Regions from separate parts of the Tepidiforma sp. genome, predicted to be linked through region 3. Evidence: riboswitches for the same ligand, from Rfam matches in the RefSeq annotation. Region 3 holds a riboswitch; each other region holds the start of a gene.
The links. Region 3 has a riboswitch for S-adenosylmethionine ahead of metK (methionine adenosyltransferase). Riboswitches for the same ligand answer to the same signal wherever they lie in the genome.

Region 1 (10,300 bases), on a different contig from region 3:
CCGCCTGCGCGACGCCGACGCCGCGCGCCGCGACGTTGATGCGCCCGACTTCGAGCGCGCTCATCACGTGCTGGAAGCCCTGCCCTTCCTTCCCGCCGAGCACCTGCGAGGCCGGCACCCGGGCGTCATCGAACGTCAGCTCCGTCGTCTCGACGCCCTTGTAGCCGAGCTTCTCCAGCTTCCGCCCCGGCGTGAATCCCGGCGTCCCGGCATCGACGAGGAACGCGGTGATGCCTCGGTGCCGCGGCTGCGCCTCCGGGTCCGTCTTCGTCAGCACGAGGTAGACGCCCGCCCGCTGGCCGTTCGTCACCCACATCTTCTGGCCGTTGATGATGTAGTCGTCGCCGTCCCGCCGCGCTGTCGTCTTGATCGCCTGCGCATCCGACCCCGCATCGGGCTCCGTGATGCTGAGCGCGCACCGGATTTCCGGCTCCACGAGCCGCGGCAGGTACTTCTGCTTCTGCTCCTCGGTGCCGTACTCGCTGATGGCGTACCCCACGAGGACGTGCGTGTTGATGATGCCCGCGAGGCTCATCCAGCCCCGCGCCAGCTCCATGCAGACGCCAGCGTAGCACTCGAAGGTCAGGTCCAGCCCGCCGTACTTCTCCGGGATCTTGATGCCGAAGAGCCCCATCTCCGACATCCCCTTCACCAGCGGCTCCGGGAACTCGTCCGCGTGTTCGTAGTGGCTGGCGACCGGCTTCACCTCCCGGTCGACCCACACCCCGACGTTCGTGACGATCTCCCGCGCAATCGGGTCGGCGATGTCAGCTGCGTAGTCCCTGGCCATGCAACAGTCCTGTTTGAATTCGTGTGTGCGAAGTATCACCCACCTGCCGCCTAGGGACGATGCGCCCGCCCACCTGCCGCGCGCGAACCCGTTAGAATTGCGCGAATGAACGGCAGCCGAACCGCCCTCGGGTTCGCGGGGAGCCGCTCTGGTGGCTGAATTCCGGCCCGCCCCCGCGCTGCCCGGCCGTTCCCGCGGCCCCTCCTTCCGCGCGGCCCTCGTCGTCTTCGACAACCGGCACTACCGGCTGCTCTGGCTCTCCTCCCTTTTCTCTTTCACCGGGATGCAGATGCAGATGGTCGCCCGCGCCCTCCTCGCGTGGGAGCTGACCGGCTCGTTCGGCGCCGTCGGGCTCATCTCGCTCTCCTTCGGCTTGCCGATGCTCCTCTTCTCGCTCGTCGGCGGATCTCTCGCCGACCGCTTCGAAAAGCGGAACCTCACCCTCGCCTCGCAGGTCGCCACCGGCACGCTCGCGCTCATCAGCGCCCTCATGCTCGTGACTGGCACCATCACCATCGGCTGGCTCTTCGTCCTCGGCCTCGGCGGCGGCACGGCGATGGCCCTCGGCATGCCCGCCCGGATGCCGCTCATGGTCTATCTGGTCGGCCCGCAGAACCTCATGGCCGCCATGGCGATGTCCAACGCCGCCATGAACGCGACCCGCCTCTTCGGCCCGGCCGTCGCCGGGGCGATGGCCGCCGCCTGGAACCTCGAGTCCGTCTACTTCACCCAGGCCGCGCTCTACGCTGTTGCCTGCCTCGCCCTCCTGGGCATTCCCACCGGCCTCGGCAGCGCGATGCCCCACCCCGGCGCCGCCCGCCAGGGCATGTGGCGCGAAATCGGCGATGGCCTCCGTTACGTCCTCTCCGACCCGCGCCTCCGCACGCTCAACCTGATGATGTTCACCGTCGCCTTCTTCGTGATGCCCTACGTCATGCTCCTCGCCGGCTTCGTCCAGGAAGACCTCGGCAAAGGCGAACGCGAATACGGCCTCCTGCAGTCGGTCTCCGGGGTCGGCGCGCTGCTGGCGTCGCTCGTCATCGCGTCGCTCACCGAATTCGACCGCAAGGCGCTCCTCCAGTGGGCTTCGGGCATCGTCGGCGGCGCCGGGCTCGTCGCGCTCGCCGCCGGTTCCCAGGCGTTTGGATTCGGCGGCGCGCTCGCCGCGACGCTCGTCCTCGGCCTCGCGCTCACCGCCTACCAGACCATCAACAGCACGCTCACGATGGAGGCCGCCCGCCCCGAGTTCTACGGCCGCGTCATGAGCATCAACATGCTCAGCTTCAGCGCCATGCCGCTCATGGCCTGGCCGCTCGGGCAGCTCGCCGACGCCATCGGCGCCCGCGCGATGTTCACCGGCCAGGGCATCTTCGTCGCCGCCTTCCTCGTGCTCATGGCGCTCCTCCAGCCGCGGCACATCTTCGGCCGCTCGGCGGCGCCAGCCACGCCCGAAGCGCCGCGCCCCGCGCCGGGACCCGCGCTCGGCAACTGACCGGCCCCCGCGCGAACGAACGCCCGGCCGCATGCGGCCGGGCGTCTCGGGTTCCAGCGTTTCCGCAAGGGAACGGGGCGCTACGCCCCCTTCAGCGTCTTCAGGCCCTCGCGCGGCGCGCCGACGAGGATCGCCATGTTCCCGTCCGGGTGCCGGTTCTCGTACATCAGCTGGTGGCACAGCCCCGTCTCCTCGAACTTGAACACCTTCGAGAGGCACGGGTCGATCTTCCCGGCCACCACGAGGTCGTTGAACGCGTACGACTGCTCGTCGTTCGCGAAGTGCGAGCCCTGCAGCCGCTTCTGCCGCATCCACAGGTAGCGCAGGTCGACGTCGGCGTTGTAGCCCGTCGTCCCCGCGCAGATCACCACCATGCCGCCCGTGTCGCACACGAACATCGAGGTCGGCACCGTGTCCTGGCCCGGGTGCTCGAACACGATCCGCGGGTTCTTCCGCTCGCCGAGGATGTCCCAGATCGCCTTGCCGAACGCCCGCGCGCCGGCCGTGAACCGGGCCATCGCCTCGTTATCCTGCCAGTCCGGCAGCCGGCCCCAGTGGTCGAAATTCTTCCGGTTGATGCAGCCCACGGCGCCCAGCCGCATGCAGAAATCGAACTTCGATTCGTTCGAAACCACCGCAATCGGCTTCGCGCCGACCTGCGCCGCCAGCTGGATGGCCATCGAGCCGAGCCCGCCGGCGCCGCCCCACACCAGCACCACGTCCCCTTCCTTCACCGTATGCGGCGGCCACCCGAACAGCATCCGGTACGCGGTCGCGCCGACCAGCGTCGGCGCCGCTGCCTCCTCCCACGTCAGGTGCGGCGCCTTCGGCATGCACTGGTGCGCCTGCACCTTGGTGAACTGCGCGAACGACCCCCACGTCGTCTCGTACCCCCAGATGCGGTAGCTCGGGTGGTACATCGGGTCGAGCCCGGCCTTGATCTCCGGCGCGTGCACGTCCCACGTCCCGCAGTGGATGACGACCTCGTCGCCCACCTTCAGGTTCTTCACGTTCGAACCCACCGCCCAGACGATGCCGGAGGCATCCGACCCGCCGATGTGGTGGTCCCACGGCTGGCCTTCCTTCTGCCGCGCCGCGATGACGTCCACCGGGACGCCGAGGCCCGCCCAGACGTTGTTGTAGTTCACGCCGGCCGCCATCACGTACACCAGCACGTCGTCCGGCCCCGGTTCCGGCACGTCGATGACTTCGACCTGGAACGCCTGCGTCGGCTGGCCGAAGCGGGACTGCCGGATGACCTGGGCGTACATCTTCTTCGGCACGTGGCCGAGCGGCGGCATCTCGCCGATGTCGTAGAGATCCTTCAGCACTTGCGTCGTCATTCCTTGCTCCTCGGGCAGGCCTCGCGGCCCGTCCCTTCGCGGGTCTGGCACCGGTCCACGGGCCGAATGGACCCAATGCTAGCCGATCGCTATCGACGGGTAAACGGGCATTCGCTTCCAGCCATAGACGGCGCGTATACGACAGCGATTTCGTCTATGCCAGCGCAACCTCAGCGCCGTCCCGGGCGCTCCGGTAGCAGGCATCGACCACCCGGTGGGCCGCCAGCGCCGTCCGGAAATCCGGGAACGCCGGCCGCCGCTCGGCCGCGCACCGGAGGAACGCCACATCCTCCATCATCCCCGCCCGTGCCAGCTCGGCCGTCCCCTCGTCCAGCCCCGTCAGCTCCACGTACCGCTCGAACACCTCCTCCGCGCTCATCTCGCGCACCGGTCCGCTGCGGCCCTGCACCCGGATCGGCCCGAGGAAGTCGTGCTCGGTCGCGAAATACCCGCCTTCGAAGAACACCTCGAGGTAGCGCGTGGACGGCCGGTCGTCGAGGCCGTGCCACACCGACGTCAGCGTGGTCTGGTGCCCGCCTTCGTGCTGGAAGGTCACCAGCGCCACGTCTTCGATGCCCGGGTGCCCCGGCGTCGCCTCCCGTGTGTGGCACCGCACCGCCGTAACTTCCCCGAACAGCCATCGGAAGACGTCGACGTCATGAATCGAGTGCTCGATGAGCGTCCCGCCGCCGGCCCGTTCGAAACTCCCCCGCCACGTGCTCCGGTAGTGGCCCCGGATGGGGAAGAACTGGTCGTCCCGCAAATGCGCCGTGAGCAGCGGCCCGAGCCCCGGGTCGCGCATGAGGTCCGCCAGCACGGTCAGCACCGGCGAGTACCGCAGCACGAGCCCGACCTGGTTGATGACCCCGGCCCCCTCGACCGCCGCGACCATCTCTTCGACTTCCGGCAGCGTCCGCGCGAGCGGCTTCTCGCAGAACACGTCCAGCCCCCGCCGCGCCGCTTCCCGGACGAGCGCCGGGTGCTCCGCCGTCTCTGTGCAGATGTAGACCGCCGTCAGCCCCGGGAACCCGAACAGCTCCGCCGCGTCGTCGGTCACCAGCTCCGCGCCGACGATCGCCCCGAACGCTTCCGCCCGCGCCCGGTCCCGGTCGCACACCGCGACGTAGCGCGCCTCCGCTGCCCCGGCCCGGATGGCGCCGCGCAGGTTGCGCGAGTGGAACCGGCCGATATGGCCGCAGCCGATGAGTCCAACGACGGGAACGGGCACGGGGCGTACCGCCTTCGCGAGTTTTCCGGCATTTTACGGCCGCCTTGCCCAACGCCGGGTGAACGCCCCCGCCGCCCGTGCCATGCTCGATTCGCGGCCACCGGCGGGGGGATCCACCTGGGGGCGCACGTGACTCCCCGCCGGCGGCCGTTCCCGTTGAAACGAGACCAGATGAAACGAGGCCGGAACGCCCGCCAGTGATCTTGAGCGAGACCACGCCGGCATCGGAATCACCGCGCGCCCGTTTCGGGCATGCCCCGGTTGCGCGTCCCGCCCCGCCGTCCGAAACTCAGGGTGTTCCCCGGTAGCTCAACGGTAGAGCGCGCGGCTGTTAACCGCTAGGTTCGAGGTTCGAATCCTCGCCGGGGAGCCACCGCCTGTTGGCTGCGATCGAAACGGCGCGCTCGAGCGAGCGTGCCGTTGTTCGTTGAGGCCTTGACAGCCCCCGCGCCGTCCCTATCCTTTCCCTCGAAGCGTCCCGAGCGGCAGCGCGAGCTGCCCGGCAACCTGGTAACGCCGCCAAGGTGCCACCATGACGCGGCCCCGAACGACGGGGCAACCAACGGCGGGTAACGTCTACCCGCCCCTCGAAGCCGGAGGGGCGCCGGCATCCCGAACGCCAGCCCCTCCCCCGTGAGGGGCTTTTCGCTGCCCCGGAAAGGAGTTCGCACCCGCACGTTCGCGCCCCCGGCGCAATACCCCGCGGCACCCCGCCGCAACCCCGTCCCCAATCACGAGTGGCGCGAGGGACCTGGCCCGATGACCGCCCGGCAACCCCGGGGGAAGCCCCCGGAAGGTGCCCCAGCCAGGACCGATTGGAGGTGTCCCATGCGCGAAACCCGCTCCTTCCCTGTCACCAACCGCAAGACGCTCACGGCCCCCATCTCCGGCCGCATCGAGGCCATCCACCACCAGGGCTACGCCGTCGAAGTCCGCCTCGACACCCGCAACTCCTTCCACCTCCTCTTCGAAGACGTTCAGGACATCGTCCGCGCCTTCAAGTCTGACCTCCGCGGCCGCTTCGCCGTCTTCGATGGCCGCTTCGTCCACTTCCCGGCCGAGGCGCCGGCCGCCGCCTGACGCTTCCCCAGGAACGCAGCTGGCCCGGCCAAAATGGCCGGGCCAGCGTTGCTCGCATGCCTGGTGCTGAGGCTCGGGATCGAACCGAGGACACCGGCATTTTCAGTGCCGTGCTCTACCAACTGAGCTACCTCAGCGCCGTCGCTTCATGCTAGGTTCACCCCCGCCGCCCGGTCAAGGCGTCCCCGCCCGACCGGCGCTATCATTCCCCGCCATGAGCATCCGCCCCTTCGCCATCCACGTCCCCGACGAGGTCCTCGCCGACCTCCGCGAACGCCTCGCCCGCACCCGCTGGCCCGACCAGTTCGCCGATGCCGGCTGGGACTACGGCGCGAACCTGGGCTACATCCGCCAGCTCTGCGACTACTGGGCGAACGGCTACGACTGGCGCCTCCACGAAGGCCACCTCAACCGCTACCCCGGCTTCCTCGCCGACGTCGACGGCGTCGATATCCACTTCTGGCACATCGAGAGCGGCAAGCCCGGCGCCCTCCCCCTCCTCCTCATCCACGGCTGGCCGGGCTCTATCTTCGAGTTCTACTTCATCATCGACCGCCTCGTGAACCCGGCCGCCCACGGCCACACCGACGCCGACGCCTTCGACCTCGTCATCCCGGCCCTGCCCGGCTTCGGCTTCGGCGGCAAGCCCCGCGAGCGCGGCTGGGGCATCAGCCGCATCGCCGCTGCCTTCCACACCCTCATGACGCAGGAGCTCGGCTACCAGCGTTACGGCGTCCAGGGCGGCGACTGGGGCGGCATCATCTCCGCCAAGATGGCCTCGGCCTACCCCGGGCACGTCATCGGCGCCCACCTCAACTTCCTCTTCGTCCAGCCCCCGCCGGACCTGACCGACGACGACCGCCAGCGCATCGCCGAGCGCGACGCCTTCCAGGCGAACGAAACCGGCTACTCCCTCACACAGGGCACCAAGCCCGATTCGCTCACCCTCGCCCAGTCCGATTCGCCCGCCGGCCTCGCCGCCTGGATCGTCGAAAAGTTCCACACCTGGGGCGACGTCGGCGAGGACATCGAGAAGACGTTCTCGAAGGACGTCCTCCTCACCAACCTCATGTTCTACTGGGCGCCCAACAGCATCGCCAGCGCCGCCCGCATCTATTACGAAGCGCGCCGCGACCCCGCCGGGTTCGTCTACCCGAAGGTCGAAGTCCCCACCGGCGTCGCCGTCTTCCCGCGCGAACCATGGCGCGTCCCGCGCCGCTGGGCCGAGCAGCGCTTCAACATCGTCCACTGGACCGAGATGCCGCGCGGCGGCCACTTCGCTGCGCTCGAGCAGCCCGGCCTCCTCGCAGGCGACGTCATCGCCTTCTTCCGCCAGCCGCGCGGCTCCTGACCGGCGCCTAGGGGAGGTTGTGGGTATAGACCTCGTTGAAGGTGATGCGGTCGCCATCGAGCAGCACGAGGTCGAACCCCCGCAGCCGCCGCGTCGACCCGTCCGGCAGCGAAATCGTGCAGTACCAGCGGCCGCAGTAGCCCCCGGGAATCGGCCACACCTCATCGGGCGTGTACGCCATCGGCGGCGTCGCTGCGAACAGCCCCTCGAGGTACTGCTTCAGCGCCCCGTGGCCCTTGAGGCCGTTCGGCACCTGCGCATCCCGGTATTCCGTCTCCGGGTGGTAGAACTCCAGCAGCCGCGGCACGTCCTTCTCCGTCCACGCCCGCAGCCACTCCGCGTTGTACCGTTCGATGTCCACGCGCGCCTCCGTCCGGCTCAGCAGAGCCGGGGGCAAGTCTACCGCCTGCCCGCCGCCGCGCTAGGCCAGCTCGACGATCAGCGTCGCCCGCTCGTTGTCGATGGCGTTGATGGAGACGCGCGCCACGCCCGGCAGGTGCATCAGCCGCTCCTGGAAGTCGAGCAGCTCGCCGAATCCGCTCCCGCGCACGTCCACCTGCACCCGCTGCGGCGGCCGCGCGCCCGCGGGCTCGGCCCGTTCCGGCGGCTCTGCCGCGGGCCTCGCGCTGTGCTGACCTTTCAGTCCGCCAGCCAGCCCTTCGAGCCCCGACACCACCTGCGCGATGCCTGCCGCCGCCGCGAGGTACTCCTGCCGGAGCTGCATCAGGGGCGCGGCCAGCGCCTCCGCCAGCGCGGCGCCCACGGGCGTCGCCGGGGCTGCCTGCGCCCGGGTCGCTGCCGCCAGCCGCTCCTCGAGCTCGCCCAGCCGGTCCAGCAGCCGCTCGTAGTCCTGCCGGAGCAGGTCGTACCGCCGCCGGAGCTGGCGCACGGTGGCATCACCCGATGCCGCCTCCTGCAGGCGCTCGAGGATCACATCCTCAGGCTCGCTGTCGTGCTCTCCCACGTCAACCTTCCCGGGAGGCGAGCGCCCGGGAGCCGCGGCCGCGCTTCAGGCCTGCCGCGCCGGGAGCGCCACCCGCTCCCGCCCGCCCTCGAGCCGGTACCCGAAGCCCCGCACCGTCACGAGGTACTGGGGCGCCTCTTCGTTCGGCTCGAGCTTCCGCCGAATCCGGCGGACGTAGACCTTGAACACGTCCTGTGCTTCCCGCGGGAGATAGCGGTAGTCGTCCGAGACGGCGTTCAGAATCTCGTGGGGTTTGAGTACCCGCCCGCTGTTCCGGGCCATGTACTCCACGATGCGGAACTCCGCCGCGGTCAGGGGAACCACCATCCCCCCGCGCTGCACCTCGCACCGATCAACATCGACCACCAGGTCGCCGACCTGAAGGACCCCGCTGTTGCCCGGCGCACCTGCATCATACGCGCCCGCCCGGCGCAGCACGGCCCGCACCTGCGCCACCACCACCCGCGGGTCCGCCTCCAGCTCGAGGCACGCATCCGCCCCGGCCGCGAACGCTTCCGCCACCAGCTCCGGCTGCGCCTCCCCGAAGACCGCCACCACCGGCCGCCCGCAGCCCGCCAGCCGCGCGATGTCGACCAGCCCGCCCACGCCGTCGCCGTCCACCGCCCGGCAGACGATGTCGAACTCCCCCGATTCCGCCATCCGCAGCGCCGTCTCGCCCGGCTCCCGCTCGAGCACCGCCAGCCCCCCGCCGTGCAGCGCGCGCACGAATCCCCGCGTCTCCAGGCCAGCTGGCGCGACCAGGAGGCAGCTGAGGAAGCGGTACGCGCCGGTGTCGTCCACGTTTACCTGCCGTTTCCCAAACCTTCACCGGCGCGCACGCCGGCATGGTGGCGGAGATTATAAGCACGATTGTCAAGAGGTAAATACCCTCATTCTGTCAACCGGAATCCCCGAGGCCGCGGCCCTCGCCCGCGCTCTTGCCGAAATCAGGTCAATCCCGCATTGCAGATAGCCAGGCACCCTGCCGAACATCCCCGTATGGGACAGGCACAGCGCATCCACACCTACGACGACGATCTCCACGAACGCCGGCGCCGCCTCGCGATCGTCCGGCCCATCGTCGATTTCGAAGAGGAGCGCCTGAAGCGGCTCCGGGAGAAAGCGCGCGACACCCGCGACCCCTGACGGGCCGCTGCCGCGTTTGCCGCCCCCGCCCGCCCGCTCCTATACTTCGGAGACTGCACCGCCGTTCGCCAGAACGCGCCCAAGCGTCCCCGGAGTCGCCAGAGCATGCCTATCACCACCAAGCGCGAGTGGCTGCAGGGCCCCTACGCCAAAGCCATCCAGCGCGCCCCCGAGCGCCAGCCCTCCTTCGAGACAACCGGGCGCATGCCCATCGAGCCCATCTACACCCAGGACGACCTCGAAGGCTGGGACCCCGTCACGCAGCTCGGTTTCCCCGGCGAGTTTCCGTTCACCCGCGGCATCCAGCCCACCATGTACCGCGGCCGCTTCTGGACCATGCGCCAGTACGCCGGCTTTGGCACCGCCGAGGAGTCCAACCAGCGCTACCGCTACCTCCTCGCCCAGGGCCAGACCGGCCTCTCTGTCGCCTTCGACCTCCCGACCCAGATCGGCTACGACTCCGACGACCCGATGGCCGCCGGCGAAGTCGGCAAAGTCGGCGTCGCCATCGACTCCATCGAGGACATGCTGACCCTCTTCGACGGCATCCCGCTCGATAAGGTCACCACCTCGATGACCATCAACGCGACCGCCGCCATCCTCCTCGCCCTCTACGTCGCCGTCGGCAAGCAGCAGGGCGTCTCGCCCGACAAGCTCGGCGGCACCGTCCAGAACGACATCCTCAAGGAATACATCGCCCGCGGGACCTACATCTACCCGCCGAAGCCCTCCATGCGGCTCATCACCGACATCTTTGCCTACTGCAAAGACCACGTGCCGCAGTGGAACACCATCTCCATCTCCGGCTACCACATGCGCGAGGCCGGCTGCACCGCCGCCCAGGAGATCGCCTTCACCCTCGCCAACGGCATCGCCTACGTCGAAGCCGCCATCGGCGCCGGCCTC
Region 2 (10,300 bases), on a different contig from region 3:
AGGTGCGCACGCGGGCGTCCCGCGCGTACCTTGCCGTCGAGGAGCGGATCACCGTCATCGATACCGGCGCGCCGGGCTCGGGCGAACGCATCCTCGAGGCGATCCGCGAACTCGGGCGTTCCCCGGACGACGTCGCCGACATCATCATCACGCACGGCCACCTCGACCACGTCGGCGGGCTGCCGGAGCTCCAGCGGCGGGTGCCGGCGCGGGCCGGCATCCACCTCGCCGAGGCGCACCACATCGACAGCGACGACCCGCTGCCCAACCCTTTCACCCACCCGCTCCTCGCGCGCATCTGCGAACCGTACCTCCAGTGGGTCGACCCCGGCCGGGCGCGGATCGACGTCTACCTGCGCGATGGCGATGAATTCCCGGCGCTCGGCGGGATGCGCATCGTCCACGTGCCGGGGCACACGCCGGGCTCCATCGCGCTCCACTTCGAAGAGCGCGGCGTGCTCATCGTCGGCGATGCGATGCAGTACCGGTTCGGCCGGCTGATGCTGCCGCACCGGCTCTTCACGCAGGACATGGCGCAGGCGGCGGCATCCATCCGCCGGCTCGCCGAGCTGGACTTCGACACCCTCTGCTTCAGTCACTTCCGCCCCATCGTCTGCGATGCCGACTTGCGCGTGCGCGAATTCGCCCGCGCGCTGCCCGCATGAACACGCTCATCGAGCTGCTCGAACGGTCGGCAGAGCGCCACCCGGACCGCCTCGCGCTCACGATGCGGCTCGGTGTCCGCACGACGCGCTACACCTACGCCGAGCTCGCCCGCCGGGCGCACGCGTGGGCGCGGCTTTTCGCGTCGCGGGGCATCGAGAAGGGCGACCGGGTCATCGCATGGGCGCCGAACCAGCCCGAGTGGGTCGCGGCCATGTTCGGCACGTTCATCGCCGGCGGCGTCCTCGTCCCGCTCGACGTCCGCAGCGCGCCGGAGTTCGCCGCCCGGGTGGTCGAGCGGGTTCGCCCGAAGCTCGCGTTCGCCGGCCGCTCGCAGGCGGAGGCGCTTGCAGCCCTCGAGGTCCCCGTCATCGTGCTCGAGGACGCCCGGCCGCCGCTCGACGGCCGCTTCGAAGGGCCGCCGCTCGCCGGGGGCGACCTCGCCGAGATCATCTTCACCTCCGGCACCACCGGCGACCCGAAGGGCGTGATGCTGACCCACCGGAACATCGTGGCGAACGTGGAGGCGGGGCTCGCAGTCATCGATATCGGCCCGGGGACGCGGATGCTGTCGCTGCTGCCGCTCAGCCACATGTTCGAGCAGACGGCGGGCTGCTTCGCGCCGATCGCCGCCGGGGCCGCCGTCTGCTACCCGACGAGCCGGCAGCCGGCTTCGCTCAGCCGCACCATGCAGGAGTGGAAGCCGACGGTCATCATCGGGGTGCCGCAGGTGCTCAGCCTCTTCATGGCTGGCATCGAGCGGGAGGCGGCGGCCCGGCACCGGCTCGGTCTGCTCCGCTTCCTCCGCACCATCGGCCAGCCGCTGCCCGCCCGCGCGCGTCGGCTGCTCTTCCGGCCGGTGCTCTCCCGGTTCGGCGGCGCGCTCGATTTCGTCGCCAGCGGCGGCGCGGCGATCGACCCGGAGGTGCAGCTGAAGTGGGAAGCGATGGGCATCGCCGTGGTCGAAGGCTACGGCACCACCGAGTGCGCACCCATCGTCACCATCAACCCCCGGGAGGACCGCCGCATCGGCAGCGTCGGCCGGCCGCTGCCCGGCCAGCAGGTCCGCATCGCGGAGGACGGCGAAGTCCTCACCCGCGGCGAAAACGTCTTCACCGGCTACTGGGAGGCCCCGGAGGCGACGGCCGCCTCGTTCGAAGACGGCTGGTATCGCACGGGCGACCTCGGCTACCTGCAGGACGGCTACCTCTACCTGAAGGGCCGGAAAAAGGACCTCATCGTCCTCGCCGACGGCCAGAACGTCTACCCGGAGGACCTCGAAGCGGTGCTGCGCCGCCAGCCGGGCGTGACCGACGCCGTCGTGCTCGGCCTGAAGCGGGACGGGCAGGTCGTCCTCCACGCCGTCATCGCAGAGGCGGAGCCCGGGTCAGCCGCCGAGGCGGTCCGTCTCGCGAACCGGCAGCTCGATGCGCGCCAGCAGATCCTCGCGTGGAGCACGTGGCCGGAGCCGGATTTCCCGCGGACGCACACGCTGAAGGTGCGGCGGCCGCTCGTCGAGGCGTGGGTGCGCGAGCAGCAGCCGGCCCCGGCGGTGCAGACCATCGAAACCGGCGACCCGCTGCTCCGCATCATCGCGGCCATCGCCCGGCCCGGCGCGCCGCTCACCGACGAGACGAACCTCGGCGCCGACCTCGGCCTCGATTCGCTGGCGCGGGTCGAGCTGCTCTCGGCCATCGAGGATGATATCGGCGTCTACGTAGACGATGCCGACGTCGGTCCGCAGACTACCATCGGTGAGCTTCGGCGCATGGTAGCCAAAGGCGAACGGAAGGTCCGCATCCGCAAGTTCCCCACGTGGCCGCGCTGGCGCACGGTCCAGTGGCTCCGCCACGCGCTGCTCTCGTGGTTCGTCTTCCCGCTGCTGCGGCTCGGCTACAGCGTCGAAGTGCGCGGGCGGGAGCGGTTCGCGACGGTGCAGCAGCCCTGCCTCATCATCTCGAACCACAACATGCACCTGGACCAGGCGATGCTGCTGCGGAGCATGCCGCCCGGCTTCCGGCGGCGCGTGGCGATCGCCGCCGCGGCCAGCGACATCTTCGGAAACCGGCTGCGGGGGTTCTTCGCCAGCCTGCTCGGCAACGCCTTCCCCTTCGCGAAGGAAGGCTCCGGCGTGCGCGAAAGCCTCGAATACGTGGCGAAGATGCTCGGCGAGGGCTGGAACGTCCTCATCTTCCCCGAGGGGAAGCTGACCGTCATCGGCCCGATGCAGCCGTTCAAATCCGGCACCGGCCTGCTCGCGGTCGAAACCGGCGTCCCGGTCCTCCCGATGCGGATCGACGTCCTCCGCCCGGGCTTCTACGAAGGGAAGTGGCTGCCGCACCCGCGGGCGCGCGTCCGCGTCAGCATCGGCGAGCCGATCCGGTTCGAACCCGGCACGTCGTACCAGGAGGCGACGGCCCGGCTCGAAGAGGCCGTGCGGAACGCCTAAAGGCCCGCCGCTACGCGCCGCCGGCCACGGCCGGCACGATGCTCACCTCGTCGCCGTCCTTGAGCGCCGTCTGCATGCCGTCGAGGAAGCGGACGTCGTCGCCATTGACATAAATATTCACGAACCGGCGAATCTGGCCGGCTTCGTCGACCATCCGCTCCTTGATGCCAGGGTAGGCGGATTCGAGGTTGGCGACGAGCGCCTCGAGCGTTGGGCCCTCGGCGGTTACCGTCGACTGGTTGCCCGTGAGGGGGCGGAGCGGCTGCGGGATGCGGACATTGACAGGCACGTGGGCAGTTCCTTCCTCTGCGAAGTTCGTCGTGACGCGGTGCTGAAGGCGCGGGCTCAGCCTTCGACGATGTCGCCCGTGACCGGGTCGACGCGGACGCCGCGCTCCTGCGCCCAGGCGAGGCTCCGCTCGATCTCGTCCGGGTCGCCCTCCAGTTCGAGGACGACCCAGCCGGTCTTCTCGTCGACGTCGGCCATGCGGACGTTGGTGATGACCTGGAACTCGTGGCCGAGGCGGTAGATGATCGGCTCGCGGATCAGGTTCTCGGGAAATGTGAAGCGGACGCGTTTGACGGCCATCACGCGACTCCCTGCGCTACGCGGGCATTGTACGCCGCCTCGAAGCTCTCCATCGTGGCCTCGATTTCGAGCGGCGGGTTGAGCGCCTCGGCGACGGCTTCGACCGTCTTGAACCCGGCCCCGGTGATGAAGGCGACGGTCAGCTCATCCGGGTGGATGCGGCCCTGCGCGGCGAGCTGCTTGAGCGAGGCGACGGTGACGCCGCCGGCCGTCTCCGCGAAGATCCCCTCCGTCTCCGCCAGCAGCTTCATGCCGGCGACGATTTCGTCGTCGGTGACGCTGCCGCAGGCGCCTCCGGTCTCCTGCAGCTGGACGAGGCTGTAGTAGCCGTCGGCGGGGTTGCCGATGGCGAGCGACTTCGCGATGGTGTTCGGCCGCTGGGGCCGGAAGTTCATCGAGCCCTCCTGCCAGGCCGTCGCCACGGGCGAGCAGCCGGCGGCCTGCGCGCCGCTCATCCGGGTCTTGGGCTCATCGATGAGGCCCGTCTTCCAGAGCTCCTGCAGCCCCTTCCGGATCTTCACGAAGAGCGAGCCGGAGGCGATCGGCACGACGCAATGGTCGGGCGCGCGCCAGCCGAGCTGCTCCGCGACTTCGAAGCCGAGCGTCTTCGAGCCTTCGGAGTAGTAGGGCCGCACGTTCACGTTCACGAACGCCCAGTTGTAGGCGCCGGCGAGCTCCGCGCAGAGCCGGTTCACGGCGTCGTAGTTGCCCCGCACCTTCACGAGTGTCGGGCCGTAGATGCTCGAGCCGAGCACCTTCCCGAGTTCGAGGTCGTGCGGGATGAAGACGACGGCCTCCATGCCGGCGGCGGCGGCGTGGGCGCTGACGCTGTTGGCGAGGTTGCCCGTGCTGGCGCAGGCGAGCTTGTCGTAGCCCAGCTCCCGCGCGCGGCTGCTCGCCACGGCGACCACGCGGTCCTTGAACGACCACGTCGGGTTCACGGTGTCGTTCTTGATGTAGAGGTTGTTCAGGCCCAGCGCTTTGCCGAGGTTCTTCGCCCGGATGAGGGGGGTGAACCCGGCGCCGATATCGATCGCCGATTCGGCATCGCAGGGCAGGTAGTCGCGGTAGCGCCAGAGCGAGGCCGGCCCGCGCTCGATGCGCTCACGGCTGACGGCCTTCCGGATGGCGTCGTAGTCGTAGGTGACTTCGACGGGCCCGAAGCAGAAGTCGCAGACGTGGCGCGCTTCGAGCGGGTATTCGCGGTGGCATTCGCGGCAGCGGAGATTCTTGGCAAAGCTCATGCTCTTCCTCCCTTCGGAGCGTGGGCCCGCGCGGGCGCAGGGCGTCGGCTGACGCGCGGGCGGACGGGCGGCGAAGACGGTGCGGGAGGCCCCTTCGGGTGAGGGGCTAGAGCATGACCATTCGGCCCAGGAACTCAACCATCTCGGCAACTCCTCGTTCCGCGTGGGCCGTGTTTCGGAGCGAAGTCGCTCTCATCTTTCCCCCGGGATGCTCCCGGGAGGCCGGATTTGGCACCTTACCCGCCGGGCAGGTTGCCGGGGTTTCACCGGGCCGGTCCCTCAACCCCATCTCGATACGAGCGGCCACGTTCGCGGGATTTCCTCACATGCTAGCACGGGCCGACGCTAACGCGGCAAGATCGCGCGTCAATCGGCCGGCTCGAGGCCGAAGGCCCGGATGACGGCGACGAGGCTCGCGCCGTCCAGCGCCTGCGCCAGCAGGCCGTCGAGGTAGCGGAGGTCGAACGGGTCGCCCGCCGCCGCGCCCGTCTCGGCCGCCAGCGCCGCCATGTAGGCCGCCGCGAGCGGCTCGAGCGGCGACTGGAGCGCCGTGACCGTCGGGTAGGCCGTTGTCACCAGCTCGGCGAAGGAGCGGTAGGGCGCGTTCGTCCCGGGGAGCGCCGCCTCCACGCCGGGCGACCGCAGCACGCCGATCGACTCCGGCAGCACTGCCCCGCTGTTGACCATCGCGAGGGCGTCGATGCGCAGCTCCCGCGCCAGCCGCGTCCGCTCTTCGGCGAGCGTCGGGTTCGCGGCGACGAGCCGGAGGAAGAGGAGCGTATCGAAGGCGGTGGCGGCCACCTCCTCGACCCGGCTGTCGAACTGGTCGCAATGGACCGCCTCGTGGGCGAGGAGCGGGATGAGCAGCTCGAACCGCTCGCCGCGCAGGGAAGGGTGAATGGAGACCACCCGCGCGCCCGTGCCGGTGGAGGTGACCCGCGCGAGCAGCCGCTCCATCCCCGGCGGCTCGCGGAAGTCGATGCTCGCTGCCGGCTGGCCGGTGCAGTTCGCCGGGGTGAGCAGGTCGGCCAGCGCGGGCTCGGCGAACGTCCCCGTCAGCGCCGCGAGCGCGGCGCGGAGCTTCGGCGACGGGACGGTCGCCGCCGGGATGGCGTCGTAGACGGCGAGGGCATCGGCGCTCGTCGCGGCATCCGATCCGCGCACGGCGAGGTGCCGGCGGAGCGCTTCCCGCATCGCCGCCGGGTCATCTGTCGCCGGGTCCGGCTCGCGCTCCTCCGGGGGGTCGAAGAAGGCCGGGTCGGCCGGCGTGAGGGCGCTGGAGGCGAGGAGCGCGGCGAGCGGGCTGAGGTCGGCAGCTACCGGCACCTCGAAGCTGCCGCTCGCCCGCGGGTCGAACGCCCGGCGCGAGACGGTCAGCACGCTCCCTTCGGTCACGAGCGCATCGACCGTCAGCACGACTTCCCGCCGGTTCGCGGTGCTCCGCTCGGCGGCGGCGACGAGCTGGCGGCGGGAGCCGCCTTCGGCGAGGGCGATGCGCAGTTCGAAGTGCGAAGCGAGCGGGATGCGCGAATCGGCGAACTCGGCGGGGCGGTCGAAGGTCACCGTCACCCGGCTCCGGAGCGTGGCGAGGCCGTTCTCGCGGATGCGCTCGGCGCGGGCTTCGGCGCCCGCGGGCGCGGCAGGCGGCCGGGGTTCGCCGGAGCACGCCGGCAGCAGGACGAGCAGGAGCCAGCCGCCCAGCACTGCCGTCAGCCGGCCGGCCGGCGTCATGGGCTACCTCCCCGTGTAGTTGGGCTTCCGCTTCTCGGCGAAGGCGCGCGGGCCTTCCTTCGCGTCCTCGCTGGCGAACAGCCGGCCGAGCAGGAGGTCTTCGAAGGCGAGCCCGTGTTCGAGCGGCATGTCGAGGCCGCGCCGGATCGCTTCTTTCGCCGCGCGCACGGCGAGCGGCCCGCGCTCGCAGATGACGCCCGCGATCTGGAGCGCGCGGTCCATCAGCTCCTCGCGCGGCACGACGTGCGAGACGAGCCCGATGCGCATCGCCGTCTCGGCGTCGATCTGCTCGCCGGTGAGGATGAGGTAGTTCGCCCACGCCTGCGGGATGGCGCGGGGGAGCCGCTGCGTGCCGCCGGCGCCGGGCATGATCGCCCAGCGCACTTCGGGGAGGCCGAACCGGGCTTCCGGCGTGCAGATGCGGATGTCGCAGGCGAGCGCCAGCTCGAGCCCGCCGGCGAGGCAGTAGCCGTTGATGGCGGCGATGATCGGCTTATCGATCGTCATCCGCTTGGTGAAGCCGCCGAACGGCACCGGCTTGCCGCCTTCGAACTGGTTCTCGCCGCGGGCGGTCGCGACGAGGTCCATCCCCGTCGAGAACGCCTTCTCGCCGACGCCCGTCAGGATGGCGACGCGGAGCGCATCATCGTCGCGGAAGTCGCACCACGCGCGGTACATCTCGCTCGAGGTCTTCGCATCGATGGCGTTGAGCGCCTGCTCGCGGTCGATGGTGATGACGGCGATGGCATCGCGCTTCTCGTAGCGGATGTTGCTGTAGCCGGGTTCACTCATGGGCTCGGGCTCCAACGGGGTTTCGGCGGCAGAATAGCGCGCGGGGGCAGCCGCTGCGATGGACGTCTACCTCGAACGGAAAGTGAAGCCGGACGGGACGGTCCGGGAGTACCCGACGGAACTCCTCCACCTCGGCCGGGGGTTCGCGCTCGTCCGCTTCCGCATGCAGCTGGGCGGCGGCCCGCCCGATATCCCCGTCGCGGTGCCGCCAGGCTCCGTGTCGCTCGGCTACTTCTGGGCGCGCCGCCCGTACAACCTCTACCGCTGGCGCGGCCCGGACGGCGGCCTCCTCGCGCACCGCTTCGATGCCGTTGCCGATGTGGCGATCGGCCCGGGCGGGGTGAGCTACCGCGACCTCGCGCTCGACTGGTGGGTGCTCCCGGGCGACGTCCTCCTCGAGGAGGACCGCGACGAGTTCGAAGCGCTCGCGGCAGCCGGGGCGCTTACGCCGCGCGACCGCGCCGCCGCGCTCGCCGCCGACCGGGAGGTGCACGCCCGCTACCGCCACATCCTCGATGAGGCGGCGCAGCTCGAGGCGCGCTACGCGGCGCCCGGCCCGGCGTAGAATGCCGGCATGCTCCGCGCGCTCCGGCCGTACCTGAACGCCTTCCAGTTCGGCTTCATCGTCACCTTCATCCTCTACCTCTTCATCCGCTTCAATACGGCCGATGTCATCCTCGGCGCCGTCATCGCGGCGGTCGGCGGCGCGCTCGTCCTCGCCGGCTACGTCTACCTCGAGCGGCGGTTCGGCGGCGAACCGGGCGCCGCGGAAGGCAGCGGCTCCCGCCGGTGACGCCGGTTTGTGACCCTCCACCCGCGGGCGTACACTGTAAGTTCAGACCACCACAGCCGGAGTCCTTCGTGCACGTAATCGGGCTGACGGGCGGCATCGCCAGCGGCAAGTCGACCGTGACCACCTTCTTCCGCGACCGCGGCATCCCCGTCATCGACGCCGACGTGCTCGGCCACCGCACCTACGACCCCGGCACCGACACCTACCGCAAGGTCATCGAGACGTTCGGCCAGGACGTCGTCGCGCCAGACGGGACGATCGACCGGAAGGTGCTCGGCGGCAAAGTCTTCGGCAAGCCCGAGGAGCTGAAGAAGCTGACCGATATCGTCTGGCCCGGCATCCGCCGGCTCGCCAGCGAGCAGCTGGCCGAGTTCGAAGCGGCCGGCAACGAGCTCGTCGTGCTCGAAGCGGCGGTCCTCTTCGAAGCCGGCTGGGAAGACCTCGTGGACGAGATTTGGGTCGTCGTCGTCGACCCGGAGATCGCCGTGCAGCGGCTGGCGGCCCGGAACGGGCTCGACCCGGAGGCGGCGCGCGCCCGCATCGCCTCGCAGCTCACGAACGAAGAGCGCATCCGCCGCGGGCACGTCATCATCGAGAACAATGGCACGCTGGAAGAGCTGAACGCGCGCATCCAGCAGGCCTGGGAAGCACTTCAAGAGCGGCTGCGCAGCGCAGCCGGGAGGAACTAGCCAGTGGCCGAGAACGGGTCCGTCCAGGGCGCAACGATTTACGCCGTCGAGGAATACAGCGTCCACGAAGAGCCGTACTACCTCCCCATCGGGGACGAGGTGCAGCTCTTCGAAACCGCCTACCGCCAGCGCATCCCCGTCCTGCTCAAGGGCCCGACTGGCGCCGGCAAGACGCGCTTCGTCGAATACATGGCCTACCGCCTCGGCCGGCCGATGATGAAGGTCTCCTCCCGCACGGGCGAAGAGGTCGAGCACCGGATGCCGCTCATCACCGTCGCCTGCCACGAAGACCTGACCGCCAGCGACCTCGTCGGCCGCTACCTGCTCGATACCGACGGCACCCGCTGGGTCGATGGCCCGCTCACCCGCGCAGTGAAAGTCGGCGCCATCTGCTACCTCGACGAAGTGGTCGAAGCGCGCAAGGATACGACCGTCCTCATCCACCCGCTGACGGACTACCGCCGGCTGCTGCCGATCGAGAAGCTCGGCCAGGTCATCGAGGCAGCCGACGGCTTCCTGCTCGTCATCAGCTACAACCCGGGCTACCAGAGCGCGCTCAAGGACCTGAAGCATTCGACCCGGCAGCGCTTCATCGCCATCGAATTCAATTACCCGCCGCGCGACGCGGAGGCGCAGATCATCGCCCACGAATCCGGCTGCGACGACCGCACCGCCATGGACCTCGCCCGCCTCGGCGAGAAGGTGCGGAACCTGAAGGAGCACGGCCTCGGCGAGGGCGTCAGCACCCGCCTCCTCGTCTACGCCGGCCGGCTCATCGCGCAGGGCATCCCCGCCCGCCGCGCCTGCCAGGTCGCCATCACCTGGGCCCTCACCGACGACTCCGAAGTGCAGCGCTCCATCGAAGAGGTGGTGACGAGCATCTTCGAATAGGGAGCGCGGGTGCGCCTCGGCATCGTCTCCGATATCCACTGCAACATCCAGGGCCTCGAACGCGCGCTCGACCTCATGGCCCCGTTCGACCAGCTCTGGTGCGCCGGCGACAGCGTCTTCCAGTTCCGCTGGTCGAACGACGTGGTCCGCCGGCTGCGCGAGCTGGATGCCGTCGTCGTCCTCGGCAACCACGAGGAGACGATCCTCGGCCCGGACGGCCAGCGCGCGCTTTCGAACCCGAAGGTCGACCAGGAGCTCGTCGCGTGGCTCCGCCAGCAGCCGTACCGCGTGGAGCGGGTCGTCGACGGCAAGAAGGTGGTCATGACGCACGGCTCTCCGTGGGAGCCCTGGAAGGAGTACCACTACCCCCACGAGCCGATCTGGGGCCGCGCGGCGGAACTGGAGTGCGACGCGCTGATCGTCGGCCACACCCACTACAAGATGGCGCTCCGCGTCGGCC
Region 3 (10,300 bases):
GGACGGGGCCGGGGCGGCCGGTGCGGCAGATGTGCGCTGCTTCGCGGATGGTGAGGGGGATCTCCTCGGGGCGCATCACCAGGTAGTTGTGTTTGGTGATCGAGTGCGTGATCCCGGTGATGTCCGCTTCCTGGAAGCCGTCTTTGCCGAGGAGGGTGCGGCTGACGTTGCCGGTGAGGGCGAAGACGGGGACGGAGTCCATCCAGGCGGTGCAGATGCCGGTGACGAGGTTGGTGGCGCCGGGGCCGGAGGTGCCGAGGCAAACGCCCATGCGGCCGCTGGCGCGGGCGTAGCCGTCGGCCATGTGGGCCGCGCCCTGTTCGTGCCGGACGAGGATGTGGCGGATGCCGGGATACTGGGGAAGGGTGTCGTAGAGGGGGAGGACGACGCCCCCGGGGTAGCCGAAGATGACTTCGACACCTTCGCGCTGGAGGCCTTCCAGCACCATCTGTGCGCCTGTCATGCGCGCCATGAGGAACCCTTTCCGCGGAGCGAACGCTGGAGCGGGCGGAACCCGGTGAGGGGCGCCTGCTGCCTGCCGCGCCGTGCGGTCGCGGCTGCCCGTGGGCCGGGCGGTGGCTGGAGGGGTGGCCGGTAAGCCGATTGCCCTCCGTTCGGTCCGCAGGATTTCAGATTACGTCGATATTTCGGCGGAGGAAAGGCGGGCGATGCGGCTGCGGATAGATTCGATTTCTGGAATCGGCGTCGGGTCGATGCCGCGGGCGATGGCGGCGTGCCAGGAGAGGGCGTCGACGGTGACGAGGGCAGCGAGGGCCCGTTCGAACGGGCTGCTGCCGGGGATGGGAAGGCGGTGGAAGGGGATGCCGCGGGGGGCGGCGAGTTCTTCGACGGCCTCGAGGTAGGGCGCGGCCGGGTCGTCTTCGGCAGCGAGGGCGAGAAGGGTCCAGCGCGCGGGGGCGAGGTCCGGGTCGAGGCCGACGACGAGATTGTGGGCGGCTTCGGGGAGGGCGGCCGAGGCGGCGAGGAGCTTGGCATTCTCGGCGAGCTGGTTGCGGGCGCGGTCGGCGAGGGGGAGCAGCACTCCCCCGGCGAGGATGAGCGGCACGCGGCCGGCGATGGCCCCGGCGGCGCGGGCGGCGGCGGAGCCGGCGGCCAGCTGCGCGGCGGCAAGCCCGGCGCACAGGGCCGCGGCCCGCTCGATATCGGGCGTGGTGACGAGGTAGAGGCCGAGGCGCTCGACGATGCGGAGGAGGGGTGCGAGGAGCAGGGCGACGGCCGCGCGGGGCGGGGCATCGTAGTCGAAGCGCCAGGCCGGGACGCCGTCGTCCTCGCAGCGGGCAGCGAGCCGGCCGCCGCGGGTGATGGCGATGATGGGGGCATCCCGGCGCCACGCGTCGTCGTAGAGGGCGAGCGTCTCGGCGGTGTTGCCGGAGCAGGAGACGGCAGCGACGAGGGTGCGTTCGCCGACGAAGTTGGGGAGTTCGCGGCCGCGAACGACGGTGATGGGAATTTCGCTCACCGGGGCGGCGAGCGCGGCGACGATATCGCCGGCGGCGGCAGACCCCCCGGTGGCCGCGATGACGAGGTGGTCCGGCATGCGGCCGCGGGGGAGGGGCAGTTCGAGGTCGGCGGTGCGGCGCCACTCACGCGCGAGCTGGCCGCCGAAGGCAGCGATGTGGCGCCACATGCCGGCGCGGTCGACCGCGGCGGCGGCGGGTTCGGGTTCGAACGCAGCGCTCACCGGCGGACCCCGGCGATGGCGGCGCCGGCATCGAGGACGGGCCGGACGAGGGTCTCATCGGTGACTTCGGTGTAGATGCGGAGGAGCGGCTCGGTGCCGGAGAGGCGGAAGAGGAGCCAGCCGCCATCGAAGAGGAAGCGCCAGCCGTCGGTGCGGTCGCTGCCGGTGACTGGCCGGCCGGCGATGTCGCCGGGCGCGGCGGCATCGAGCGCGCTGCGGATGGCGTCGCGCTGGCCGGGTTCGAGGTCGTAGTCGTCGCGGGCGTAGAAGTGCGGCCCGGTGATTTCGAAGACCTGCTGGAGGAGTTCGGAGGGAGATTTGCCGGTAGCGGCGACGTAGTCGAGGAGGAAGAGGCCGGCGAGGATGCCGTCGCGCTCGGGGAGGTGGCCGCGGAAGCCGTAGCCGCCGGATTCTTCGCCGCCGATGAGGGCGTCTTTCTCCATCATGAGGGGGCCGATGAATTTGAAGCCGACCGGAGTCTCGAAGCATTCGACGCCGTAGCGGGCGGCGAGGAGGTTGGCCATGCGGGTGGTGGTGATGGAGCGGACGATGGGGCCGCGGAGGCCGCGTTCGCCGAGGAGGTAGTTGATGAGGAGCGCGAACGTGCGGAGCTGGTCGACGTAGCGGCCGCGCTCGTCGACGAGGCCGACGCGGTCAGCGTCGCCGTCGTTCGCGATGCCGATGTGGTAGCGGCCGGTGCCCATGAGGACGAGGAATTCGCCGAGGTTCTTTTCGATGGGCTCGGGGGCGCGGATGCCGGGGAAGGCCGGGTTCCGCTCGGTGTGGATTTCGCGGACGGTGGTGGAGCCGCCCGCGAGCAGTTCGGTGAAGAGGCCGGCGCCGGCACCGTACATCGGGTCGACGGCGACGGCGAGGCCGGCGCTGCGGATGCGCTGGAGATTGACCTGCCGGCCGAGGGCGGCGAGGTAGCCGGGGATGGGATCGAAGGCGGTGATGGCGTCCGTGTCCGCGGGCGCCATGGCAACGTCGGCGGGGTTTTCGAGGATGGCCGGGACGCGGCGCTCGATATCGGCGACGATCTCGGGGCTGGCGCTGCCGCCGTAGTGAGGTTTGACTTTGATGCCGTTCCAGTTGAAAGGGTTGTGGGAGCTGGTGACGACGACGCCGCCGGCGGCGCCGGTTTCGATGATCCGGTAGCTGATCGCGGGTGTCGGGGCTGGCCGGTCGGCGAGCTGGACGGTGAAGCCGGCGGCGGCGAGCACGCGGGCGACATCGCGCGCGAAGTGGTCGGAGAGGAAGCGGGTGTCGTAGCCGACGACGAGGGGGCGGGCGGTGCCGCCGTGCTCGGCGAAGTGGTCGGCGACGGCGCGGGCGCAGGCGCGGACGTTTTCGAAGGTGAAGGTATCGGCGATGATGGCGCGCCAGCCATCGGTGCCGAAGCGAACGGGGTTATCCGGCATGGGCCTCATGATACTGGCCGTCTGCGTCAACGATCGTGCCCGGCGGGGGCGCTGCGCCGGGGCCGATGGTCGCGCCGGGGCCGATGACGCAGCCGCGAAGGCGGGCGCCGGGGCCGATGCGGGCGCCGTCGGCGGCGATGGTGTCGACGAGCTCGGCGGCTTCGCCGACGTCGACGCGCTCCCAGAGCACCGAGCCGCGCAGGCTGGCCCGCGGGCCGACGGCCGAGCCTTCGCCGACGGCCGCGCGTTCGAGCACGGCAGTGGGGTGGACCGCGGCGGCGGGGTGGACGGCGTTCCCGGCTTCGAGGAGGGCGTGGTGGAGGGCGAGGTAGCGGGCTGGCGTCCCGAGGTCGGCCCAGTGGCCTTCGAAGCGGTAGCCGAGGACGACCCGGCGGCGGGCGACGAGGGAGGGGAAGAGGGTCTCTTCGACGCGGACGGCGCCAGGGGGAATTTCGTCGACGAGGCGGCGTTCGAAAATCCATGCGCCGGCGTTGACGAGGCGGGACGGGGCCTCGCCGGGGGGCGGCTTTTCGACGAAGCCGGTGACGAGGCCATCCGGGCCGCAGACCGCGACGCCGAAACTGGAGGGGTCGTCGACGTCGTGGAGGGCGAGGGTCAGGTCGGCGGCGCGATCGACATGGGCGCGGAGTGCGGCGGCGAAATCGAAATCGAGGTAGACATCGCCGTTGAGGACGAGGAAGCGGTCGTCGATGCCGGCGGTTTCGACGGCGTTGCGGATGGCGCCGCCGGATTCGAGGCGGGCGGTTTCGATGATGGGGAGGACCTCGAGGCCGCGGTGCCGGCCGGCGGGGTAGCGGGCCGCGAGGTCTTCGTTGGCGAGGCCGAGGGCGAGGATGGCGCGGCGGATGCCGGAGCGCTCGAGCCACGCGAAGAGGTAGTCGATGGCGGGCCGGTTGCAGACGGGCACGAGGCTCTTGTGGCGGCGGGCGGTGAGGGGGCGCAGCCGGGTGCCCTGGCCGCCGACGAGGAGGATGGCGTCCACGCGGGCGCGGCGGTCAGCGGCCGGCGGCGGCGCGGAGGTCGGCAGCCCGGGAGGTGTCCTCCCAGGGGAGATCGAGGTCGGTGCGGCCGAAGTGCCCGTAGGCGGCGGTCGGCCGGTAGATCGGCCGGCGGAGGCCGAGGTCCTCGATGATGGCGCCGGGGCGGAGATCGAAGAGGCGGCGGACGGCGGCGAGGATGACCGAATCGGGGACGACGCCGGTGCCGAACGTTTCGATGCCGATGGAGGTGGGCTCGGAGACGCCGATGGCGTAGGAGAGCATGAATTCGCAGCGGGTGGCCAGGCCGGCGGCGACGATGTTCTTGGCGACCCAGCGGGCAGCGTAGGCGCCGGAGCGGTCGACCTTCGTCGGGTCCTTGCCCGAGAAGGCGCCGCCGCCGTGGCGGGCGACGCCGCCATAGGTATCGACGATGATCTTGCGGCCGGTGAGGCCGGCATCGCCGCGGGGGCCGCCGATGACGAAGCGGCCGGTGGGGTTGACGTGGATGGTGACGTCCTTGCTGAGGAGCGGGCCGACGACGGGCTCGATGACGTGCTTCGTCACCTGGGTGGTGATGAACTCGGGGTCTTCGACGTCGGGGGAGTGCTGGGTGGAGATGACGACGGTATCGACCTGGAGGGGGTTCCAGTGTTCGTCGTATTCGACGGTGACCTGGGACTTGCCGTCGGGCCAGACCCAGGGGAGGGTGCCGGATTTGCGGACTTCGGCGAGGCGGCGGGTGAGCCGGTGGGCGAGGGAGATGGTGAGGGGCATGTATTCGGGGGTTTCGCTGCAGGCGAAGCCCATCATCATGCCCTGGTCGCCGGCGCCGATGGAGCGGGGGTCGGTGTTATTGACGCCGCGGGCGATATCGGCGGACTGCTCGGCGATGGAGGTGATGACGCCGCAGGTGTGGCCGTCGAAGCCTTTTTCGGAGGAGTCGTAGCCGATATCGACGATGGTCTTGCGGACGAGCTTGTTGATATCGACGTAGCCATGGGTGGTGATTTCCCCCATGACGAGGACGAGGCCGTTGGTGGTGGCGGTTTCGCAGGCGACGCGGGAGGCGGGGTCCTGTTCGAGGAGGGCATCGAGGACGGCGTCGCTGATCTGGTCGCAGATTTTGTCGGGGTGGCCTTCGGTGACGGATTCGGAGGTGAGGAGCTTGCGTTCGGACACGTGGAGCCCTTTCGGTGGTGGAGTTGCCTTCGCGCGGGCATGAAAAATCCCCCCGTGCCGCTGGGGTGCGGCGGCGAGGGGCGGGCCTTCCCGCAAGCCCGCCTTTTGTTGCCCGGCGGCGGGTGCCGCGGGGCCGCGTCGGTTTGGCACCTTGGAGGCATAACCAGGTTGCCGGGCGGGGACGCCCTCTTGACGCTTGCAGTGAGGGTAGCAGGGCGGGGTGCGTGGCGGAAGATGGAGGCGGCGGTGGTGCGGTCAGGCGGCGGGGGCGAGCGCGACGACCTGGATATCGCCCCAGGGGGTTTCCTGGAGGGCGTCGGCTTCGCCGGCGCGGAGGAGTTCGAGGACGGCGAGGAAGGAGACGACGACTTCGAGGCGGTTCGCGCATTCGAGGATGGCGCGCCGGAAGGAGAAGCGGCCCCGGCGGCGGAGGCGGTCGCGGAACTGCTCGAGGCGCTGAGCGAGGGTGATGGCGGTATCGCGGGGGAGGATGGCGCGGGGCGCCGGGTCGGCAGGCTTGCGCTGGAGGAGCCGGAGCATGAGAGCGTGGAGGCGCTCGATACTGACGCCTTCGAGGGGGGAGGCTTCCGGGAGGTCGGGAGGCGGGGCGAGGCGGGTGTAGATGCGGAGGCCGGCGTCCTGGCGGGCTTCGAGGAGGTCGACGACCTGGAGGAAGCGGCGGTATTCGCGGAGGAGTTCGACGAGCTCCTGGCCGACGTCGTCGTCTTCGAGCGAGGGCGCCTCCTCCCCCTGCGGGCGGGGGAGGAGGGCGCGGGACTTCAGGTAGATGAGGCGGGCGCCGATGGCGACGAATTCGGCGAGGGCGGAGGGGTCGAAGCCTTCGCCGGTGTGGATGGCGGCGAGGTACTGGTCGGTCACCGCGACGAGGGAGACGGCGGTGATATCGAGGTCGTCCTTCTCGATGAGGTGGAGAAGGAGGTCGAGCGGCCCCTGGAAGACGGGCAGCGAGATTTCTGCCATGGCTCCTGCCGGCGCGATGCCCCCCCGCTGAGGCGGCGCCGGTGCGGTCTTGCGACCGTGTGCGCTATCACGCGCTGGCAGGCGCCCACACCCCCGGGAGCGTCCGCTCGACTGCAGCGGCGATAGCGCCGACCGAGCGCATCATCCCGGCGAAGCGGTCGTATGTCAACGACTGGGCGCCGTCGGAGAGGGCGTGGTCGGGGTTGTTGTGGACCTCGATCATGAGGCCGTCGGCGCCGGCGGCGATGGCGGCCATCGCGATCGGCGTGACGAGGGAGGCTTTGCCGGTGCCGTGGGAAGGGTCGGCGATGACGGGCAGGTGGCTGAGCTCGCGCGCGAGGGGGATGGCGTTGACGTCGAACGTGTTGCGGTAGGCGGTTTCGAAGGTGCGGATGCCGCGCTCGCAGAGGATCACGTTCGGGTTGCCCTGGGCCATGATGTACTCGGCAGCGAGGAGCCACTCTTCGATTTGGCCGGAGAGCCCGCGCTTGAGCATGACGGGCTTCTTCACGCGGCCGACTTCATCGAGGAGGATGAAGTTCTGCATGTTGCGGGCGCCGATCTGGATGATATCGGCGTATTCGCAGACGGCGTCGATATCGCGGACGCTCATGAGCTCGGTAATGACGGGGAGGCCGTGGGCCTTGCCGGCGGCGTGGAGGTAGCGGAGGCCTTCTTCGCCGAGGCCGCGGAAGGTGTAGGGGGAGGTGCGGGGCTTGAAGGCGCCGCCGCGGAGGATGTTGGCGCCGGCGGCTTTGACGGCGCGGGCGGAATCGAAGATGTGCTCTTCGTTTTCGATGGAGCAGGGGCCGGCCATGATGGCGAGCTCGGTGCCGCCGACTTTGACGCCGTAGCCGACGTCGATGATGGAATCGGCGGGATGGAAGTCGCGGGAGGCGAGCTTGTAGGGGCGGGTGACGCGGTGGACGGATTCGACGCGGGGGAGCGCGAGGAAGATGTCTTCGAGGCCGGGCTCATCGGAGCCGATGACGCCGATGATGGTGCGCTCCTGGCCGACGGAGAGGTGGGCCTGGCGGCCGGTTTCTTCGACGCGCTTGATGATGACGTCGAGGTCGTCCGGGGTGGCTTCCGGGGAAACGACGATGATCACGGGTTCTTTTGCTCCGTTTCGAGGTAGTTCAGGGGGTTGGGGACGCGAGGTCGGGCCGCAGGCGGGCGGCCTCGCGCAGGTAGATGTGGCGGATTTCACTCTGGGCTTTATCCGTGTTCCAGTGGAGGAGCACCCGGATGCAGAGGGGGAGCATGCCGGGGACGGACATTTCGTGGCTCTGCATGAGGGGGACCTGCGTCCACCCGAGCTGGCGGGCGGCGACGGCCGGGAATTCGGCGTAGACGTCGGGGGTGGTGGTCAGCCAGGCGGAGGCGATGTCCTCGGTGCGGATGCCGTTGGCCTCGACCATGTGGACGAGGAGCTCGCGGGTGCGCTCGAGGATTTCTTCCTTCTGGTTGCGGTCGACAGTGGTTGCGCCGCGGACGCCGCGGACGGGCATACGCGCAGGTCCTCCTGGGTGTTCCGTGGGTGTGATGGCAGTGCGCTCAGGATCGGCGGGCGCCAAAGGCCCCGGCCGGCGGACTGCCATATGCACGGCCCACAGGGGGACGCGGCCACGCCTGTTGAGGCGCAGCCGGCCGTCTGTGGGCCGCGATCACCTGTCCGCTATCGGCCGGAGACATCCTCCACGAACTCCCTGACGCTCTGCGCGCGGCGGTCTTCCGCCGCAGCGTCGATGGCGCTGATTATAGCAGAGCCGATGACTGCGGCATCGGCGATGGAGCGGACGGCTTCGGCCTGCTGGCGGCTGGTGATGCCGAAGCCGACGGCGAGGGGCAGGTTCGTCTGTGCGCGGACGCGCTGGATGAAGGCCGGGAGAGCATCGAGCGCGACGTTGCCTTTGCCGGTGGTGCCGGTCACGCTGACGCAGTAGAGGAAGGCATCGGCGCACGCGGCGATGCGGGGGATGCGCTCGTCGCGGGTGGTCGGGGCGACGAGGGGGACGAAGCTGAGGTCGTGCGCGCGGCAGGCGGCGAGGAAGCTGCCGGCCTCCTCGGGCGGGAGGTCGACGACGATCCAGCCGTCGGCGCCGGCAGCCGCGGCTTCAGCGCAGGCGCGGACTTCGCCGCGGGCGAGGATCGGGTTGTAGTAGCCCATGAGGATGACGGGCGCGGTGAGGCCCTGCGCGCGCGCCGCGCGGATGAAATCGAAGCAATCGGCGAGGGAAACGCCCTGTTCGAGGGCGACCTGGTTCGCGTGCTGGATGGTGGCGCCGTCGGCCATGGGGTCGGAGAAGGGGACGCCGAGTTCGATGACGTCGGCGCCGCCTTCCTGCATGGCGAGCAGGATGGGCACGGTCTCGTCGCGGCGGGGGTAGCCGGCGGTGACGTAGCCGATGAAGAGGGAGCGGCCGGCTTCGCGGGCGCGGGCGAAGGTGTCGCGGAGACGCTGGGACATGGGGCGGTCAGTACCTCGCGAGGAGCAGGATAAAGCTGAGGCCGTTGAAGAGCACATGGAAGGCGACGGCATCCCAGAGGCTGCCGGAGCGGGCGTAGAGCCAGGCGATGACGAGGCCGATGGCGAAGAAGGGGAGGAGCGTGGCGAGCTCGCGGTGGCTGAGGGCGAAGAGAGCCGAGCTGAAGGCGGCGGCGGGCCAAAAGCCCCAGCGGAGCGTGCCGGTGAAGGCGAGGCCGCGGTAAACGGCTTCTTCGCTGACCGGCGCGGCGACGACGGTCGCGAGCCCGTAGAGCGCGAGCGCGGCGGGGTCGCGGAGGACGGGTTCGAGCCCCTCGGGCGAAGGGGAGGGGATGAGCGGGCCGAGGCCGAGGGCGCGGACGGCGGCGGCGTAGAGGCCCGTCAGCGGATAGGCGATGGCGACGCAGAGAGCGGGGAGCCAGAGCCGGCCGGCGTCGAAGCGGTCGAGGCCGACAGCGCCGAGCACCTCGCGGAGCGGGCGGCGAGGCGCGAGGAGTGCGACGGCGACGAACAGGGCCGAGCTGACGAGGGCCATGACCCAGGCGACGCGGGCAGCGACCGGGTCGCCGAGGAGGCGCGGGGGCTCCGGGAGGGGGTTGCCCGCGGCCGCGCGGGCGAGGGCGAGGTCGGCCCAGCTGGCGACGCGGGCGGCCTTTTCGAAGGCGTCGCCGGCATCGCGGAAGCCGGCCTGGGCGCCGAACAGGTTCGCGACGGGCTGGATGAGGAAGAAGGGGATGACGTAGGCGAGGACGGCCAGCCAGAGCCCCGCGAGGACGTGGAGTTCGCTCCATGGCGCGGGGCGGAGGCGGCCGTTCATCCGAACGCGAGGATGGTAAAGCTGACGGCGTTGAAGGCGAAGTGGAAGAGGATGGGATACCAGAGGGTGCCGCTGCGCTGGTAGAGCCAGGCGAGGGCGACGCCGATGGCGAGGAAGGGGACGACGCTGCCCGGGTCGAAGTGGACGAGCGAGAAGAGGAAGCCGGAGAGGAGGGCGGCGGGCCAGAAGCCCCAGCGGCTGAAGCCGCCGAAGACGAGGCCGCGGAAGAAGAGCTCTTCGGTGACGGGGGCGCCGACGAGGGTGACGGCGGCGGCGATGCTGAGGGTGAGGTCATCGCGGGTGATTTCGATGGGGACGGTGCTGCGCGGTTCGAGCCAGGTGAGGCCGAGGGCATCGACGAGCTGCACCCAGGCGAAGGTGCCGACGTAGGCGGCGAAGACGGCCGCGAGCGGGAGCCAGGCCCCGGCCAGCGGGAAGCGGCGGAGACCGAGAGCACGGATGAGTTCGCGGCCGGTGAGGCCGGTGATGATGCCGGTGTAGGCGATGATGGCAGCCTGCGAGACGGCGGTGACGATGAAGAGGATCTGGAGGCTGGCCTGGTCGGCGAGGAGGTCGGGCGGCTCCGGGAGGGGCGCGCCGGCCTGCGCGGCGGCGAGCCGGTCGGCCGCGTACTGCGCGATGCGGGCGGCCTTTTCGAACGTGTCGCCGACGTCGCGGGCGCGGAAGTCGTGGCCGGTGGCGAGGGCGACG

Region 1: it holds a riboswitch for S-adenosylmethionine, as region 3 does, so the genes downstream of both, N2041_RS06005 (hypothetical protein) here and metK (methionine adenosyltransferase) in region 3, are expected to answer to the same signal.
Region 2: it holds a riboswitch for S-adenosylmethionine, as region 3 does, so the genes downstream of both, thrC (threonine synthase) here and metK (methionine adenosyltransferase) in region 3, are expected to answer to the same signal.

Annotation. Positions count from the first base shown of each region.
Region 1 covers NZ_JANZZD010000008.1:6,103-16,402, forward strand. Annotated here, with positions in the region: gene N2041_RS05980 (acyl-CoA dehydrogenase family protein) at 1-790, opposite strand, end outside; gene N2041_RS05985 (MFS transporter) at 942-2,282, shown strand; gene ccrA (crotonyl-CoA carboxylase/reductase) at 2,363-3,625, opposite strand; gene N2041_RS05995 (Gfo/Idh/MocA family oxidoreductase) at 3,780-4,853, opposite strand; tRNA gene N2041_RS06000 (tRNA-Asn) at 5,152-5,226, shown strand; SAM-I-IV-variant riboswitch at 5,322-5,426, shown strand; SAM riboswitch class I at 5,579-5,674, shown strand; gene N2041_RS06005 (hypothetical protein) at 5,682-5,933, shown strand; tRNA gene N2041_RS06010 (tRNA-Phe) at 5,995-6,070, opposite strand; gene N2041_RS06015 (epoxide hydrolase family protein) at 6,148-7,284, shown strand; gene N2041_RS06020 (nuclear transport factor 2 family protein) at 7,292-7,645, opposite strand; gene N2041_RS06025 (hypothetical protein) at 7,706-8,248, opposite strand; gene N2041_RS06030 (response regulator transcription factor) at 8,294-9,049, opposite strand; gene N2041_RS06035 (hypothetical protein) at 9,248-9,394, shown strand; gene N2041_RS06040 (methylmalonyl-CoA mutase family protein) at 9,500-10,300, shown strand, end outside.
Region 2 covers NZ_JANZZD010000005.1:11,229-21,528, forward strand. Annotated here, with positions in the region: gene N2041_RS03975 (MBL fold metallo-hydrolase) at 1-665, shown strand, start outside; gene N2041_RS03980 (AMP-binding protein) at 662-3,112, shown strand; gene N2041_RS03985 (ubiquitin-like small modifier protein 1) at 3,123-3,401, opposite strand; gene N2041_RS03990 (NIL domain-containing protein) at 3,458-3,700, opposite strand; gene thrC (threonine synthase) at 3,700-4,944, opposite strand; SAM riboswitch class I at 5,134-5,244, opposite strand; gene N2041_RS04000 (hypothetical protein) at 5,311-6,675, opposite strand; gene N2041_RS04005 (enoyl-CoA hydratase-related protein) at 6,679-7,467, opposite strand; gene N2041_RS04010 (DUF402 domain-containing protein) at 7,526-8,032, shown strand; gene N2041_RS04015 (hypothetical protein) at 8,042-8,260, shown strand; gene coaE (dephospho-CoA kinase) at 8,329-8,949, shown strand; gene N2041_RS04025 (CbbQ/NirQ/NorQ/GpvN family protein) at 8,953-9,840, shown strand; gene N2041_RS04030 (metallophosphoesterase) at 9,850-10,300, shown strand, end outside.
Region 3 covers NZ_JANZZD010000006.1:50,800-61,099, forward strand. Annotated here, with positions in the region: gene ilvB (biosynthetic-type acetolactate synthase large subunit) at 1-472, opposite strand, end outside; gene N2041_RS04985 (SIS domain-containing protein) at 635-1,702, opposite strand; gene N2041_RS04990 (phosphoglucomutase/phosphomannomutase family protein) at 1,699-3,123, opposite strand; gene N2041_RS04995 (NDP-sugar synthase) at 3,113-4,126, opposite strand; gene metK (methionine adenosyltransferase) at 4,140-5,303, opposite strand; SAM-I-IV-variant riboswitch at 5,398-5,504, opposite strand; gene N2041_RS05005 (ScpA family protein) at 5,559-6,284, opposite strand; gene aroF (3-deoxy-7-phosphoheptulonate synthase) at 6,352-7,395, opposite strand; gene aroH (chorismate mutase) at 7,424-7,795, opposite strand; gene trpA (tryptophan synthase subunit alpha) at 7,963-8,754, opposite strand; gene N2041_RS05025 (CPBP family intramembrane glutamic endopeptidase) at 8,762-9,589, opposite strand; gene N2041_RS05030 (type II CAAX endopeptidase family protein) at 9,586-10,300, opposite strand, start outside.